2 regions of the Streptomyces sp. NPDC031049 genome follow, and region 1 is predicted to be linked to the other one. Evidence: predicted binding sites of a transcription regulator. Region 1 holds the regulator's gene; the other holds the start of a gene.

Region 1 (7,164 bases):
CCACCATCGTCCTGATGGGCGTGACCAGTCTGCCGCTGCTCGGCATCACCTCCGGCGTCCTGCTGGTGGTCGGTGTCGCCATGGGCGTGGTGATGCCGCGGATCCGCAAGGTCACCACCCGCGCGCAGACATCGGTCGGCGAGATCGGTGCCGCCCTGGACCGCGCGCTCGGCGCCGCCCGGACCGTGAAGGCCAACGGCGGCGAGGCGACGGAGACCGCGCGCGCCGTCGCGGCGGCCGAGGACGCCTACCGCGCGGGCCTGGCCGGCGCCCGCTACCACGCCGCGATCGCGGTGCTCTCGGCGCTGGTCGTGCAGGCCTCGTTCCTGGCGGTCATCGGCTTCGGCGGCGCCCTGGTCGCCACCGGCACCCTCGACCTGGCGGCGCTGATCGCCTTCCTGCTCTACCTGTTCAACCTCGGTGGCCCGGTGCTGTCCCTGGTCGGCGGCACCACCTCGCTCCAGCAGGGCCTGGGCGCGCTCACCCGGATCGAGGAGGTCGAGCGCATGGAGATCGAGACGGACGTGGACATCACCCCCGCCCGCCCCGCCGGCCCGCCGCCCCGGGTCACCCTGGAGCACGTCACCTTCGCCTACGCGGGCCGCGCCACCACCCTGGACGACGTCAGCCTCACCGCCCCGGCCGGCGCCGTCACCGCGCTCGTCGGCCCCTCCGGCAGCGGCAAGACGACCGTGTTCTCGCTGCTCCAGCGGTTCTACGACGTCGACGCCGGCCGCGTGCTGCTCGACGGCACCGACATCACCACGCTGAGCCGCGCCGAGGTGCGCCGCCGGATCGCGTACGTGGAGCAGGACACCCCGATGCTGGCCGGGACCCTGCGGGAGAACCTCCTGTACGCCGCCCCAGACGCCACCGACGAGGAGGTCGAGCGGGTGCTGCGGGACACCCTGCTCGACTCGTTGGCCGCCCGGCTCCCCGAGGGCCTGGACACCCACGTCGGCGCCCGCGGCCTGGCCCTGTCCGGCGGTGAGCGCCAGCGTCTGGCCATCGCCCGCGCGCTGCTGCGCCGCCCCCAGGTGCTGCTGCTCGACGAGGCGACGGCCCACCTGGACGGGCTGAGCGAGACCGCGCTGCGGCACACCGTGGAACGGGCGGCGGAGCACTGCACGGTCATCCTGATCGCCCACCGCCTGTCCACGGTGACCTCGGCCGACCACATGGTGCTGCTCGCCGGCGGCCGGGTGCGCGACCATGGACGGCACGGGGAACTCCTGGGCAGGGACGAGCTGTACCGGGACCTGGCGGCCACCCAGCTGACCGCCACGGGAGCGTGAGCGCCCAAGTGAGCGCCCCCCTCACCTGACGTACTGACCACCCGTCAGACCGCACAGCAAAGGAAGACCGCATGCCGAAGGACCCGGCGACCGCGACCTCACTCGACAAGCAGGACCAGCAGGACCGCCAGGACCAGCCGGACGACCAGCACGCCCACGACACCCACGACGACCGCGACGGCCACGGCGACAAGGCCCGCGACGACTGGGACGAGGACGCCGAGGAGCAGCCCGTCCGCGAGACCGTCACCGAGGACGACCGGTTCGGCACGATATCCGTCCACCTGGACACCGAGCTGGGCGAGGTCGTCGTCGAGGGCGACGCGGTGCCCCGCATCGACCTGTACCGCGAGGAAGACACGGAGGCCGACGACCACACGCCGATCGGCACCCGGGACGGGGACCTGCTCACGCTGCTCGTCGACGGCGAGCGGGCCGGACTCGTCCTGGCCAAGGGCCGGCTGACCCGGCGCTCCTTCGCCGTCGACGTCCGGTACGGGGAGCGCACCTGGCGCCTGGTGCCCGACTCGATCCCGGGCAGCCGCCTGCTGCGGGACGGTGAGCACGTCGGGGACTTCTCCTCCGACGGTGACGGGCACGTGCTGGCGGAGTGGCGCGAGGGCGTGGAGTACGAGGCGCTGGACGTGTCCCTGGGCCACGCGCTCGCCGCCGCGTTCGGCACCGGCGCCCAGCCGATGTGGATGCTCGCCGTCGAGGCCGTCGGCGACATGCTCCCCGGCTGACCCGGACCCGCCCGGCACGGCAGGCCCGCCCGCCCCGGACAGGAAGGAGCCCCTCCGGTGCCGTACCGGAGGGGCTCTGGCGTGTTGGCCGGGTCGTCAGCCGCACGCCCCCCGGATGTCGTCCGCGTACAGGTGCGAGACGATCGCCGCCTCGAACCGCGAGGTGAGGTCGAGCTTGCGCACGATGCTCGCCGTGTGGGCCCGCACGGTGCGCTCCGCGATGCCGAGGCGGCGCGCGAGCCGGCGGTTCTGCTCCCCCGTGGCGAGCAGCAGCAGGACCTCCCGCTCGCGGTCGGTGAGCGCGGAGAAGTCGGGCGCGTGCTCCTGTACGACAACAGCCATGTGTGTCCCCCTGGTTGTACGGACGTGTCCCGTTGCGTCGGCTCGTGACCGGCGTTCACGTCGGCCGGTGTCCGACCGCTTCCCAGCCTGCCAAGAGCCGGGCCGCCGGACAGGACGCGCGGGCAGCAGCTTGCTGCACCGGGGGCGGCACCATCCTGCCGGACGACGACCGCGGGGCCTTGACCAACGCATTACCCTGTGTCGTGATCTTTTCGGTGGATTCCGCTTCGTCGCGGCCCGACCAGCCGTCTCCGGCGACGTGTCCACCGGCCCGCGCAGTACGGGAGGACCACGGGGGAAGGATGAAGAACGATGGCAGCATGGGCCTGCTGGGGCTCACCGCGATGGAGGAGCGCGTCTACCGCCACTTCCTGAGGAATCCGGGCACGTCGGCGGAGGACATCCAGCTGCTGCTGCACGCACCGCAGGAGGAGGTCCGCGCGGCACTGGGCCGCCTGACCGGCCTCGGTCTGCTGCGGCCCGGCGAGCAGGAGGGCACCCTGACGGCCGCGGACCCCGAGATCGCGGTCGGCCTGCTCACCGACCGCAGACTCAGCGAGCTGCACCACGAGTTGCAGCAGGTGACCAGACCCCGCCACCTGGTCGAGGAACTCCGCGCCGAACAGGGCGCCCGCACCTCGGCGGGCGGCGGCGTCGAGCGGATGACCAACCTGGCGCAGATCCGGGAGCGGATCGACGACCTCGCCTTCTTCGCCCGCGAGGAGATCCTCTCGGTCGAGCCCTACCAGGCGCTCACCCCGGAGAACATCGAGCACGCGCGTCCCTTGGACAGCCGCTGTCTGCGCCGCGGGGTGCGCATCCGCAGCGTCGTCCTCGAGGCGGCGCTGGGCGACGCGGCGACCGCGGCCTACCTGCGCGCGCTGAGCGCCCAGGGCGCCAGGATCAGGGTCGCCCCGGACATCACCGAGCGCGTCCTCGTCTACGACCGGCACACGGCCCTGGTGCCGGCCGACCCCGAGGACACCTCGCGCGGCGCCCTGGTCGCCCGGGAACCGGGGCTGGTGGCCAGCATCCTGGCCCTGTTCGAGAAGATCTGGGACCGGGCCACCGACCTGGACCGGCTGCTCGGCGACCCGGACGCGGACGCTGTCTCCCTCTCCCCCATGGAGCTGGAGGTCCTGAAGTCCATGTGCCGCGTCACCAAGGACGAGATCGGCGCCCGCGAACTGGGCGTCTCGCTGCGCACCTACCGCCGGCACGTCGCCGACGTCCTGCGCACCCTGAACGCCAGCAACCGCCCGCACGCGGCCCTGCTGGCCCGGGAGCGGGGCTGGATCTGACCGTCAGCCGGCGGCGTCGACGCCCGCGGTGCCGGCGGCGTCGGTGGTCCAGGAGTGCAGTGCCGGATCGCCGAGGGCCTCGGCCAGCCAGGTCCGGGCCGCCGAGGGCGGCGAACCGGCCGGGGGCCGGATCCGCAACTGGATCCGGCCCCCGTCCTCGTCGAGTCGCCAGGAGTGCTCCCACCCCTCGGGCAGCTTGCCGAGGATTCTGACCACGGCGGTCGCGGCGGGCGCGGTGCCCCGCGGTCTGCGCACCAGCACCAGGTCCTGGAACTCCGTGTCCTTCATCCCGTCCGTCTCACTGCCACCCGTTGACCGACACCCGGACCGACGGCCCGCCCTTGCCGGTGACCGTCGCGCCCACCGTCGTACTCACCGGCAGGGCGACCAGCAGGCCCAGCGCGAGGGCCGGGAACCCCTTCCTGACGATGGTGCAACGGCGCGCCTTCTGCGTTTCCCCCGTGTTCTCCATGCCTCCGACTCTGCCAGTGCCGGGGCACCGGCTGAAGACCGGACGCTGTCAGGATCCTGCACCGGTCACGGCACTTGCTGTCAGCGGGCCGGCACGGCATGCGCGAGGGCCCGGAGATCCCTACGGATCTCCGGGCCCTCGCGCCGCGCCGAGGCGGTGTCAGTCCGACTGCTGCCGCTTCGGACGCCACACCACCAGCGCGCTGGTCTGCTGCACCTCCTGGTAGGGCACCAGGTCACGGCGGTACGAGGCGTGCACCGCCGCCTCCCGCTGGCGCATCGCCGTGGCCGCGCCGTCGAGCGCGTCCTGGAGCTCGGCGACCCGGGCCTGGAGGGCGGCGACCTGGTTCTCCAGTTCGATGATGCGCTTGATGCCGGCCAGGTTGATGCCCTCGTCCTGCGACAACTGCTGCACCTGCCGGAGCAGTTCGATGTCGCGGGCCGAGTAGCGGCGGCCCCGGCCGGCGGTGCGGTCCGGCGACACCAGGCCCAGGCGGTCGTACTGGCGCAGGGTCTGCGGGTGCAGGCCGGAGAGCTGGGCCGCCACCGAGATGACGTAGACCGGGGTGTCCTCGGTCAGTTCATACGGATTGCGTCGACGGCCGTCCATCTCGAATCAAGCTCCCTTCGCGGCCTGGAACAGCTCCGCCCGCGGGTCCTCGCCCGCGGTCGCCTCGCGATACGCCTCGAGCGCGTCACGAGCCTTCCCCGTCAGGTCCTTCGGAACACTCACCTCGACGGTGACCAGCAGATCGCCGCGGGTGCCGTCCTTGCGGACCGCGCCCTTGCCGCGGGCCCGCATGGTCCGCCCGTTGGGCGTGCCCGCCGGCAGCTTCAGCGTGACCGGCGGCCCGCCCAGGGTCGGGACCCGCACCTCCCCGCCGAGCGCCGCCTCGGCGAAGGTGACCGGGACGGTGACGGTGAGGTTGTCGCCCTTGCGGCCGAAGACGCGGTGCTCCTTGACGTGGACCACCACGTACAGGTCGCCCGCCGGGCCGCCCCGCTCGCCGGGCGCGCCCTTGCCCCGCAGCCGGATCCGCTGTCCGTCCGACACCCCGGCCGGGATGCGGACCTGCATCGTCCGCGAGGACTTGGCGCGTCCGGAGCCCTTGCAGACGTCGCAGGGGCTCTCGGCCATCAGGCCGCGGCCCTTGCAGTCCGGGCACGGGTCGGTCAGCGAGAAGCCGCCGCCGGAGCCCCGCGCCACCTGGCCGGTGCCGACGCAGGTCGGGCACACGCGCGGCGTGCCGTTCTTGTCGCCGGTGCCCGAACAGGCCTTGCAGGGCTGCTGGGAGGACATCCTGAGCGGCACCGTGGCGCCCTCGATGGCCTCCGTGAAGCTCAGGGTGACCTCGGACTCGATGTCCTGGCCGCGCCGCGGCTGGGTGCGGGTGCCCGCACCGGCACCGCCGCGGTTGAACAGACCCCCGAAGACGTCACCGAGTCCGCCGCCGAAGCCGCCGGCCCCCTGGCCGCCGCCCTGGGCGCCGCCTCCGAAGAGGTCGCTCAGGTCGAAGTTGAAGGAGCCGCCGCCCGCCCCGGGGCCGGGGCGGAAGCCGCCGTTGCCGAAGAGGGCGCGGGCGTCGTCGTACTCCTTGCGCTTCTTGGGGTCGCCGAGGATGTCGTTCGCCTCGGAGATCTCCTTGAAGCGCTCCTCGGCCTTGGCGTTGCCCTTGTTGGCGTCCGGGTGGTACTCGCGGGCGAGCTTCCGGTACGCCTTCTTGATCTCGGCCTCGGTGGCGTCCTTGGGGACGCCGAGGACCTTGTAGTAGTCCTTCTCGATGAAGTCCTTGGTGCTCATCCCCGACGTCCCTCCTCTCGCATCGATGCAGGTCCCATCGATTCAAGCTCAGCCCTCGTCCGGGCCACCGCTCTCCTTGTTCTCCGCGGACTCCGCCTTGCCCTCGGCACTCTCCTCGGCCGGCTTGACCGTCTGCGCACCCGGCTGCGGCTCGGCCACGGCCACCCGCGCGGGGCGGATGGTGCGCTCGCCGATCCGGTACCCGGGCTGCAGAATCGCCACGCACGTCGTCTCGGTGACGTCCGGGGCGTAGGAGTGCATCAGGGCCTCGTGGATCGTCGGGTCGAAGGGCTCGCCCTCCTTGCCGAACTGCTGGAGGCCCAGCTTGGCCGCGACCGTCTCCAGCGACTCGGCGACGGACTTGAACCCGCCGACCAGCTCGCCGTGCTCCCGTGCGCGGCCGATGTCGTCGAGCACCGGGAGCAGCTCGGTCAGGAGGTTCGCGATGGCGATCTCCTTGACGGCGGCCCGGTCCCGCTCGACCCGGCGGCGGTAGTTCTGGTACTCGGCCTGGAGCCGCTGGAGGTCCGCCGTGCGCTCGTTCAGCGCGGTACGCACCTGGTCCAGCTGGGCCACCAGACCCGCGTCCTGGCTCGCGTCCCCGGCCGGGGCCGCCCCCGCCTCCGAGGAGGGGGCGGCGGCCTTCGGCTCGGCGTCGTCGGTGTTCTCGGCGCCGGAGGGGACGTCGGGCTTCTCGTCAAAACCCGGGGTCTCCTCCGTCACGCGGCACCGTCCTTGCGCTCGTCGTCGACGATCTCGGCGTCCACCACGTCGTCGTCGGCCTGCTTGGCGCCACCGGCCGCGGCGCCCTCGGGCCCGCCGGCGGCCTGCGCGCCCTGGGCGTCGGCGTACATCGCCTGGCCCAGCTTCTGCGAGACGGCGGCGACCTTCTCGGTGGCGGTGCGGATCTCGGCCGTGTCCTCGCCCTTGAGCTTCTCCTTCAGCTCGTTGACGGCTTCCTCGACCTCGGTCTTGATCTCGCCCGGGACCTTGTCCTCGTTGTCCTTGAGGAACTTCTCGGTCTGGTAGACGAGCTGCTCGCCCTGGTTGCGGGTCTCGGCGGCCTCGCGGCGCTTGTGGTCCTCCTCCGCGTAGCGCTCGGCCTCCTCGCGCATGCGGTCGACCTCGTCCTTCGGCAGCGAGGAGCCGCCGGTGACGGTCATCTTCTGCTCCTTGCCGGTGCCGAGGTCCTTCGCCGTGACGTGCATGAT
Region 2 (7,164 bases), on a different contig from region 1:
GACGCCGAGCTGGCCCGCGCCCACGGCATCGCGGTCGCCGCCGTCAACGCCGAGGCGGGCGAGATCTACGTCAACCCGCTGCGGCAGTTCGAGGACGAGGAGTGGCGCTTCATCCTCGCCCACGAGATGCTGCACGCCGCCCTGCGCCACGGCGACCGCTGCGGCACCCGCGACCCGTACCTCTTCAACGTCGCCTGCGACTACGTCGTCAACGGCTGGCTGGTGCAGATGCAGGTCGGCGCCATGCCCGAGGGCCTGCTGCACGACCCGGAGCTGTCCGGCCTGTCCGCCGAGGAGGTCTACGACCGCATCGCCGGCGACCTGCGCCGCATCCGCCGCCTGTCCACCCCGCGCGGCAAGGGCGTCGGCGACGTGCTCGGCGCCCCGCTCGGCGCGCCCCGCGACCACTGCGACCTCGACGGCTTCTACCGGCGCGGCCTCGCCCAGGGCCTGGACCTGCACCAGCGGCAGGAGCGCGGCTTCCTGCCCGGCGGCCTGGTCGAGGAGATCCGGGCGCTCAGCCACCCGCCGCTGCCCTGGGACGCCCGGCTGGCCCGCTGGTTCGACGAGTTCGTGCCCCGCCCCGAGCCCCTGCGGTCGTACGCGCGCCCCTCCCGCCGGCAGGCGGCCAGCCCCGGCATCCCGCGCGCCGGACGGTACGTCCCGCCCGAGGAGATCGCCCGCTGCACGTTCGGCGTCGTGCTGGACACCTCCGGCTCCATGGACCGCACCCTGCTCGGCAAGGCGCTCGGCGCCATCGCCTCCTACGCCGAGGCCCGCGACGTCCCCGCCGCCCGGGTCGTGTTCTGCGACGCCGCCCCGCACGACGCCGGGTATGTGCCGGTGACGGAGATCGCCGGCCGCGTACGGGTGCACGGCCGCGGCGGCACCGTGCTCCAGCCCGGCGTCGACCTGCTGCACCGCGCCGACGACTTCCCGCCCGCCGCACCGGTGCTGATCATCACCGACGGGTGGTGCGACGTGCTGCGGGTGCGCCGCGAGCACGCCTACCTGATCCCCCAGGGAGCGCGGCTGCCGTTCGCCGCCCGGGGCCCGGTTTTCCGCGTGAGGTGACCCGGAATGTGATCGGATGGGACGGGAAACCCCGCAAGGGGCACAACGGGATCCACCCGAAAGGAAGAACCGTGGCAACCACGCGCTCCGCACACACCGTCTGGGAAGGCAACCTCCTCGAGGGGAACGGCACCGTCACCTTCGACTCCTCCGGGGCCATCGGCGAGCAGCCGGTCACGTGGGCCGCCCGCACCCAGGAGGCGAACGGCAAGACCAGCCCCGAGGAGCTGATCGCCGCCGCGCACTCCAGCTGCTTCTCCATGGCCTTCTCGCACGCCCTGGCCCAGGCCGGCACCCCGCCGACCAAGCTGACCACCTCGGCCGACGTGAGTTTCCAGCCGGGCGAGGGCATCACCGGCATCCACCTCACCGTCGAGGGCTCCGTCCCCGGTATGGACAGCGACGCCTTCGTCGCCGCGGCCGAGGACGCCAAGGTCAACTGCCCGGTCAGCCAGGCCCTGAAGGCCGTGCCGATCACGCTGTCCGCGAAGCTCGTCTGACCACGGCACACCCGGCCGTCGCCCTCCGCCGGGGCCCTGCGCCCTTGACAACAGCACGCTCAAGTTTTGCGCTGGAGAGCGTGGGTTACCCGTAGTGCCCTGGCGGAAGGGGACGGCGATGGGACGTGCGGTCGGGATCGATCTCGGAACGACCAACTCGGTGGTGGCCGTGCTGGAGGGCGGTGAGCCCACCGTCGTCGCCAACGCCGAGGGGGCCCGCACCACCCCGTCGGTGGTGGCCTTCGCCAAGAACGGCGAGGTGCTGGTCGGCGAGGTCGCCAAGCGGCAGGCCGTGACCAACGTGGAGCGCACCGCCCGCTCGGTCAAGCGGCACATGGGCGACAGCGCCTGGCGCTTCCCGGAGCAGGGCGACGTCGACGGCACCCGGTACCGGGCGCAGGAGCTGTCCGCGCGGGTGCTGCAGAAACTGAAGCGGGACGCCGAGGCCTACCTCGGCGAGGACGTCACCGACGCGGTGATCACCGTGCCCGCCTACTTCGACGACACCCAGCGCCAGGCCACCAAGGAGGCCGGGGAGATCGCCGGCCTGAAGGTGCTGCGGATCATCAACGAGCCCACCGCGGCGGCGCTGGCGTACGGCCTGGACAAGGAGAACGACCAGACGGTCCTCGTCTTCGACCTCGGCGGCGGCACCTTCGACGTGTCGCTGCTGGAGATGGGCGACGGAGTGATCGAGGTCAAGGCCACCAACGGCGACACCCTCCTCGGCGGCGACGACTGGGACCAGCGGATCGTCGACCACCTGGTCAAGCGGTTCAAGGGCCAGTACGGCGTCGACCTCGCACGCGACAAGATGGCGCTCCAGCGGCTGCGGGAGGGCGCCGAGAAGGCCAAGATCGAACTGTCCTCGTCCACCGAGACGACGATCAACCTGCCCTACATCACGGCCTCCGCCGAAGGCCCCCTGCACCTGGAGGAGCGGCTGACCCGCACCCAGTTCCAGGAGCTGACCGCCGACCTTCTGGAACGCTGCAAGACCCCCTTCCACCAGGCCGTGGACGACGCCGGCATCCAGCTCTCCACCGTCGACCACGTCATCCTGGTCGGCGGCTCCACCCGCATGCCCGCCGTCACCGACCTGGTCAGGGAACTGACCGGCAAGGACCCGCACAAGGGCGTCAACCCCGACGAGGTCGTGGCGGTCGGCGCGGCCCTCCAGGCGGGCGTGCTGCGCGGCGACGTCAAGGACGTGCTGCTGCTCGACGTCACCCCGCTGTCCCTCGGCATCGAGACCAAGGGCGGCATCATGACCAAGCTGATCGAGCGCAACACCACGATCCCCACCCGGCGTTCGGAGATCTTCACCACCGCCGCCGACAACCAGCCCTCCGTCGGCATCCAGGTCTACCAGGGCGAACGCGAGATCGCCGCCTACAACAAGAAGCTCGGCGTCTTCGACCTCACCGGCCTGCCGCCCGCCCCGCGCGGCGTCCCGCAGATCGAGGTGGCCTTCGACATCGACGCCAACGGCATCATGCACGTCTCCGCCAAGGACATGGCGACCGGACGCGAGCAGAAGATGACCGTCACCGGCGGCTCCGCGCTGGCCAAGGAGGACATCGACCGCATGATGCGGGACGCCGAGCAGTACGCCGAGGAGGACCGCAAACGCCGCGAGGCCGCCGAGACCCGCAACCAGGCCGAACAACTCGTCTACCAGACCGAGAACTTCCTGCGCGACAACGGCGACAAGGTCCCCGCCGAGACCCGCGCGGAGGTCGAGTCGGCCGTCGCCGGCCTCAAGTCCCGGCTGGAGGGCGACACCGACACCGCCGCCCTGCGCGACGCCGTCGAGAAACTCGCCGCCGTCAGCCAGCGCATGGGCCAGGCGATGTACGCCCGGACCGCGTCGGAGCCGACGCCCGAGGGCACCGCGGACACGGCCGGGTCGGCGCGGCAGCAGGACGACGACGCGGTGGTCGACGCGGAGATCGTCGACGACGACAAGGACACCGGCGAGGGCGCCCGGGGCCCGGCGGCGTAGAACTCCGTCCCGGGAGCACGGTCAGCGGCGGGCCTCCGCGCCGGCCGCCGGCGGCAGGGTGGCGCACACCGCGTCCAGTACGCACGCGTACGGGGTGCCGGAGGCGGTGAGCCGGGAACGGAGCCGCTCCAGGGCGTCCCGGTGCTCGAGCAGCGGACCGGTGTCGCCCGTGCGGGAGGTGAACTCCAGCACCGCCGGGAGGAAGTCGGGCCGCTCCTCGCCGGTGACCTCGAGCCCGTGGGCGCGGTAGAGGTCCGCGAAGCCGACCAGGGACCTCCCGTGCCCCGGGGCGTCGTCGTCCCGCCACCGGCTCAGATACAGGCCGTGCCGGTCGTGGGCGTCGAAGACCTGCACGTAGTGCGCCTGGAGTGCGCGCTGCGGGGTCACCGCCGCGTGGTCGGTGAACGCCCGCAGCTGCGGCGCGGCCTCGCGCAGCAGGGGCAGCCGGGCGCGGAAGTCGTCGTCCGGGTAGGTCAGGCAGAGCGCCGCGGCCTGGTACAGCACTTCGAACGCGGGCATCGGGCCTCCCTCTGTCGTCCGCGGTCCCTTGCTCGTCCCTGGCTTTCGAACCTAGGGGCGGGCGGGGGAGCGCACCCGTCCGCGGCGCCCGTACGGGTCAGGGCTTGCGCGCCACCCCCGCGTACACCGGCACGACGCCCTCGGCCTGCGCCGCCACGTCCACCGGCTCCGGCCGCCATCCGGTCACCGGGATGACGCCGGGGCCCAGCAGTTCCAGCCCGTCGAAGAAGCGCGCGAACTCGGCGAGCGGGCGCGGGAAGAACGGCGTGCCGCTGCGCGCGAACAGCTCGGCCGCCTTCCCCACGGCCCCGGGATTCAGGTCGGCGGTGACCTGCGACAGGATCAGATGGCTGCCGGGCGCGAGCACGTCGACGTACCGCTTCAGCAGGGTGTGCGCCTCGTCGTCGAGGTAGTGGGTCAGCGCGACCAGCGACAGGGCGACCGGCCGGGTGAGGTCCAGGGTCTCGCCCGCCCGTCGCAGCACCGTCTCCGGGTCCCGGACGTCCGCGTGCACATAGTCGGTGGAGCCCTCCGCCGAGCCGTGCAGCAGGGCCTCGGCGTGCCGCAGCACGATCGGGTCGTTGTCGGCGTACACGATCCGCGACTCGGGCGCGACGCCCTGCGCCACCTGGTGCAGGTTCGGCTCGGTGGGGATGCCGGTGCCGATGTCGAGGAACTGCCTGAGCCCCGCCTGTGCGACCGTGCGGACCGCCCGGTGCATGAAGCGGCGGTTGGCCCGGGCGCCGCGCACCGCCGTGTCGTCCGCGGCGAGGATCCGCCGGGCCAGCTCCTCGTCCACCGGGTAGTTGTCCTTGCCGCCCAGCCACCAGTCGTAGACCCGGGCCGGGTGCGGGCGGCTGGTGTCGATGGCGGGCGCTGCGTCGGGTCCGGTCATGGGCGGTCGTCTCCTCGGTGGGGCCGGGTGGTGGCGGGGATCGGTGGGGACGCGGCCGGGACGGGCGGGCGAGGGCCCCGGCGGGCGGCCGGGTGGCCCTGGCCCGTGCTCAGTAGGTCTCCCGGTACTCCCGCAGCAGCTTCTCGGTGCGCTGCGTGGACGCGGCGCGCGCCGTCATGTGGTCGAGGACCTCCAGGTGCGGGGAGACCTCCTTGCGGGAGTCCAGGTACAGCGCGCCGGTCAGGTACTCGGTGAAGACCATGTCGGGCAGCTCCGGCTCGGCGAACCGGAACAGGGTGAACGGCGCGTACGTCCCCGGGTGCGGTCCGTCCGCGAACTCGGCGACCTGGAGCGTCACCCGGTCCCGGGCGGCGAACTCCAGCAGCCGGTCCAGCTGTTCGCGCATCACCCGGCCGTGCGCGCTCACCGGGCGCCGCAGCACGGTCTCGTCCATCACCACCCACAGATGCGGCGGATCGGCGCGCTCCAGCAGCCGCTGCCGCTCCATGCGCAGCGCCACATGCCGCTCGACGGCCTCCTCACCGCCCGAGGTTCCGATGGTCCCGGCCCGCAGCACGGCACGCGCGTAGTCCTCCGTCTGCAGCAGCCCCGGCACGAAGTGGGGCTCGTAGGAGCGGATGATCCGGGCCGCGCCCTCCAGGCTCACGTACAGGCTGAACCAGTCCGGCAGCACGTCACCGTACCGCTGCCACCAGCCCGGCTCGTTCGCCTCCTCGGCCAGTGCCACGAACGCTGCCACCTCGTCCTCGGTCACGCCGTACGCCGTCAACAGGATCTGCACGTACGGGATCTTCAGCGCGACCTCCGCCGTCTCCATCCGCCGCACCGTCGCCGGGGCCACCCGGAGCACCTTCGCGGCCTGCTCGCGTCCGAGGCCCGCGGCCTCGCGCAGTTCCTGAAGCCGCTTTCCGAGCACCACCTGGCCCACGGTGGGTGCGGCCCGCCGCTCACTCACGCCACGCCTCCCCAACGCGCCCAAGTCCCACGGAAGTCTGTCACGGTCTCCCGCCCGCTCACAGGGGCTGCCGGGGCGCCGGGCGCATTACCTGGCGGGTAATCGACCCCGTGCGGCGGGGACGGGATCGTGGAGGCACACCGGGTTCCGGGCCGGCGCACTCCGGCCCGGGACCCGGTCCACCGCAGCCGCGCACCGACCCGACGGAGGGTGACTCGTCATGTCCACGAACCAGCTGGCCGCTCTCGCCCGCACCTCGGAACCGCAGGCGATGCTGCGCCGGTTCCTCGCGCTCGACGCCGTGGTGACCGGCGCCAACGCCCTCGCCTACCTCGCCCTCTCCGGCCCGCTCGGCCGCCTCTTCGGTGCCGGTTCCACCCTGCTGCTCGTCCTCGGCGGCTTCCTCGCCGTCTACGCCGCCGCCGTCGGACTGCTGGCCTCCCGGCGCCGGCCGCCGGCGCTCGGCGTCCGGGCGGTGGTGGAGGCCAACCTGGCCTGGGCCGCCCTGAGCTTCGTCGCCCTCGCCCTGTGGCTGACGCCCACCACGGCGGGCGCGGTCTGGACGGTCCTCCAGGCCCTGGTGGTCACCGCCTTCGCCCTGCTCCAGTACGCGGCGCTGAGGGGACGTCAGGACAGCAGGGTGTGAAGGTACTTGACGGTCGCCGGGTCGGCCGGGAGCAGTGTCTCGATGGCCAGCTCGGCGACCGTCACGTCCATCGGCGTGTTGAAGGTGGAGATCGAGGAGATGAACGACAGAGTCCGGCCCTCGTGCTCGATCTGCATCGGCAGCGCGAAGTACGGCACCGGCTCGTCCGGTTCGGCGCCGGGCGCCTCCTCGGGCACCGGGTAGGCGGACACCTCCTCGTACAGCGCGCGCAGTTCCGCGGAGCGGTGCAGGCCGATCCGGCGTTCCATCTGCGCCAGCAGATGCCCGCGCCACTCGCGCAGGTTGCGGATGCGCGGTGCGAGGCCCTCCGGGTGCAGGGTGAGCCGCATCGCGTTGAGCGGGGGCCGCAGCAGATGCTCCGGGACACCCTCCAGCAGCATCGTGATCCCCCGGTTGGCCGCCAGCACCCGGTACGTGGCGTCGACGACCAGCGCCGGGTACGGCTCGTATCCCCGGATCAGCCGCTCCATGCCCTCGCGCAGGGCGCCGAGCGCTGGGTCGTCCAGCGGGGTCTCCGGGTAGTGCGGG

Evidence for each region. Region 1 encodes HspR, which represses chaperone genes until heat shock. Its sites were predicted from a motif close to TTGAGNNNNNNNNNCTCAA; they were not measured.
Region 2: dnaK (molecular chaperone DnaK) is a predicted target of HspR. The motif match lies at 1,619-1,637, and genes of this name have one in related genera.

What each region holds. Positions count from the first base shown of each region.
Region 1 covers NZ_JBVIGC010000004.1:325,727-332,890, forward strand. Annotated here, with positions in the region: gene ACZ45Q_RS09190 (ABC transporter ATP-binding protein) at 1-1,295, shown strand, start outside; gene ACZ45Q_RS09195 (hypothetical protein) at 1,367-2,038, shown strand; gene ACZ45Q_RS09200 (helix-turn-helix domain-containing protein) at 2,135-2,380, opposite strand; gene ACZ45Q_RS09205 (helix-turn-helix transcriptional regulator) at 2,683-3,681, shown strand; gene ACZ45Q_RS09210 (hypothetical protein) at 3,685-3,969, opposite strand; gene ACZ45Q_RS09215 (hypothetical protein) at 3,980-4,153, opposite strand; gene ACZ45Q_RS09220 (heat shock protein transcriptional repressor HspR) at 4,313-4,762, opposite strand; gene dnaJ (molecular chaperone DnaJ) at 4,769-5,953, opposite strand; gene grpE (nucleotide exchange factor GrpE) at 6,002-6,676, opposite strand; gene dnaK (molecular chaperone DnaK) at 6,673-7,164, opposite strand, start outside.
Region 2 covers NZ_JBVIGC010000009.1:104,576-111,739, forward strand. Annotated here, with positions in the region: partial or broken gene ACZ45Q_RS17230 (vWA domain-containing protein) at 1-1,074, shown strand, start outside; gene ACZ45Q_RS17235 (OsmC family protein) at 1,146-1,574, shown strand; gene dnaK (molecular chaperone DnaK) at 1,693-3,579, shown strand; gene narJ (nitrate reductase molybdenum cofactor assembly chaperone) at 3,601-4,098, opposite strand; gene ACZ45Q_RS17250 (SAM-dependent methyltransferase) at 4,196-4,993, opposite strand; gene ACZ45Q_RS17255 (helix-turn-helix domain-containing protein) at 5,103-5,969, opposite strand; gene ACZ45Q_RS17260 (hypothetical protein) at 6,190-6,615, shown strand; gene ACZ45Q_RS17265 (helix-turn-helix domain-containing protein) at 6,597-7,164, opposite strand, start outside.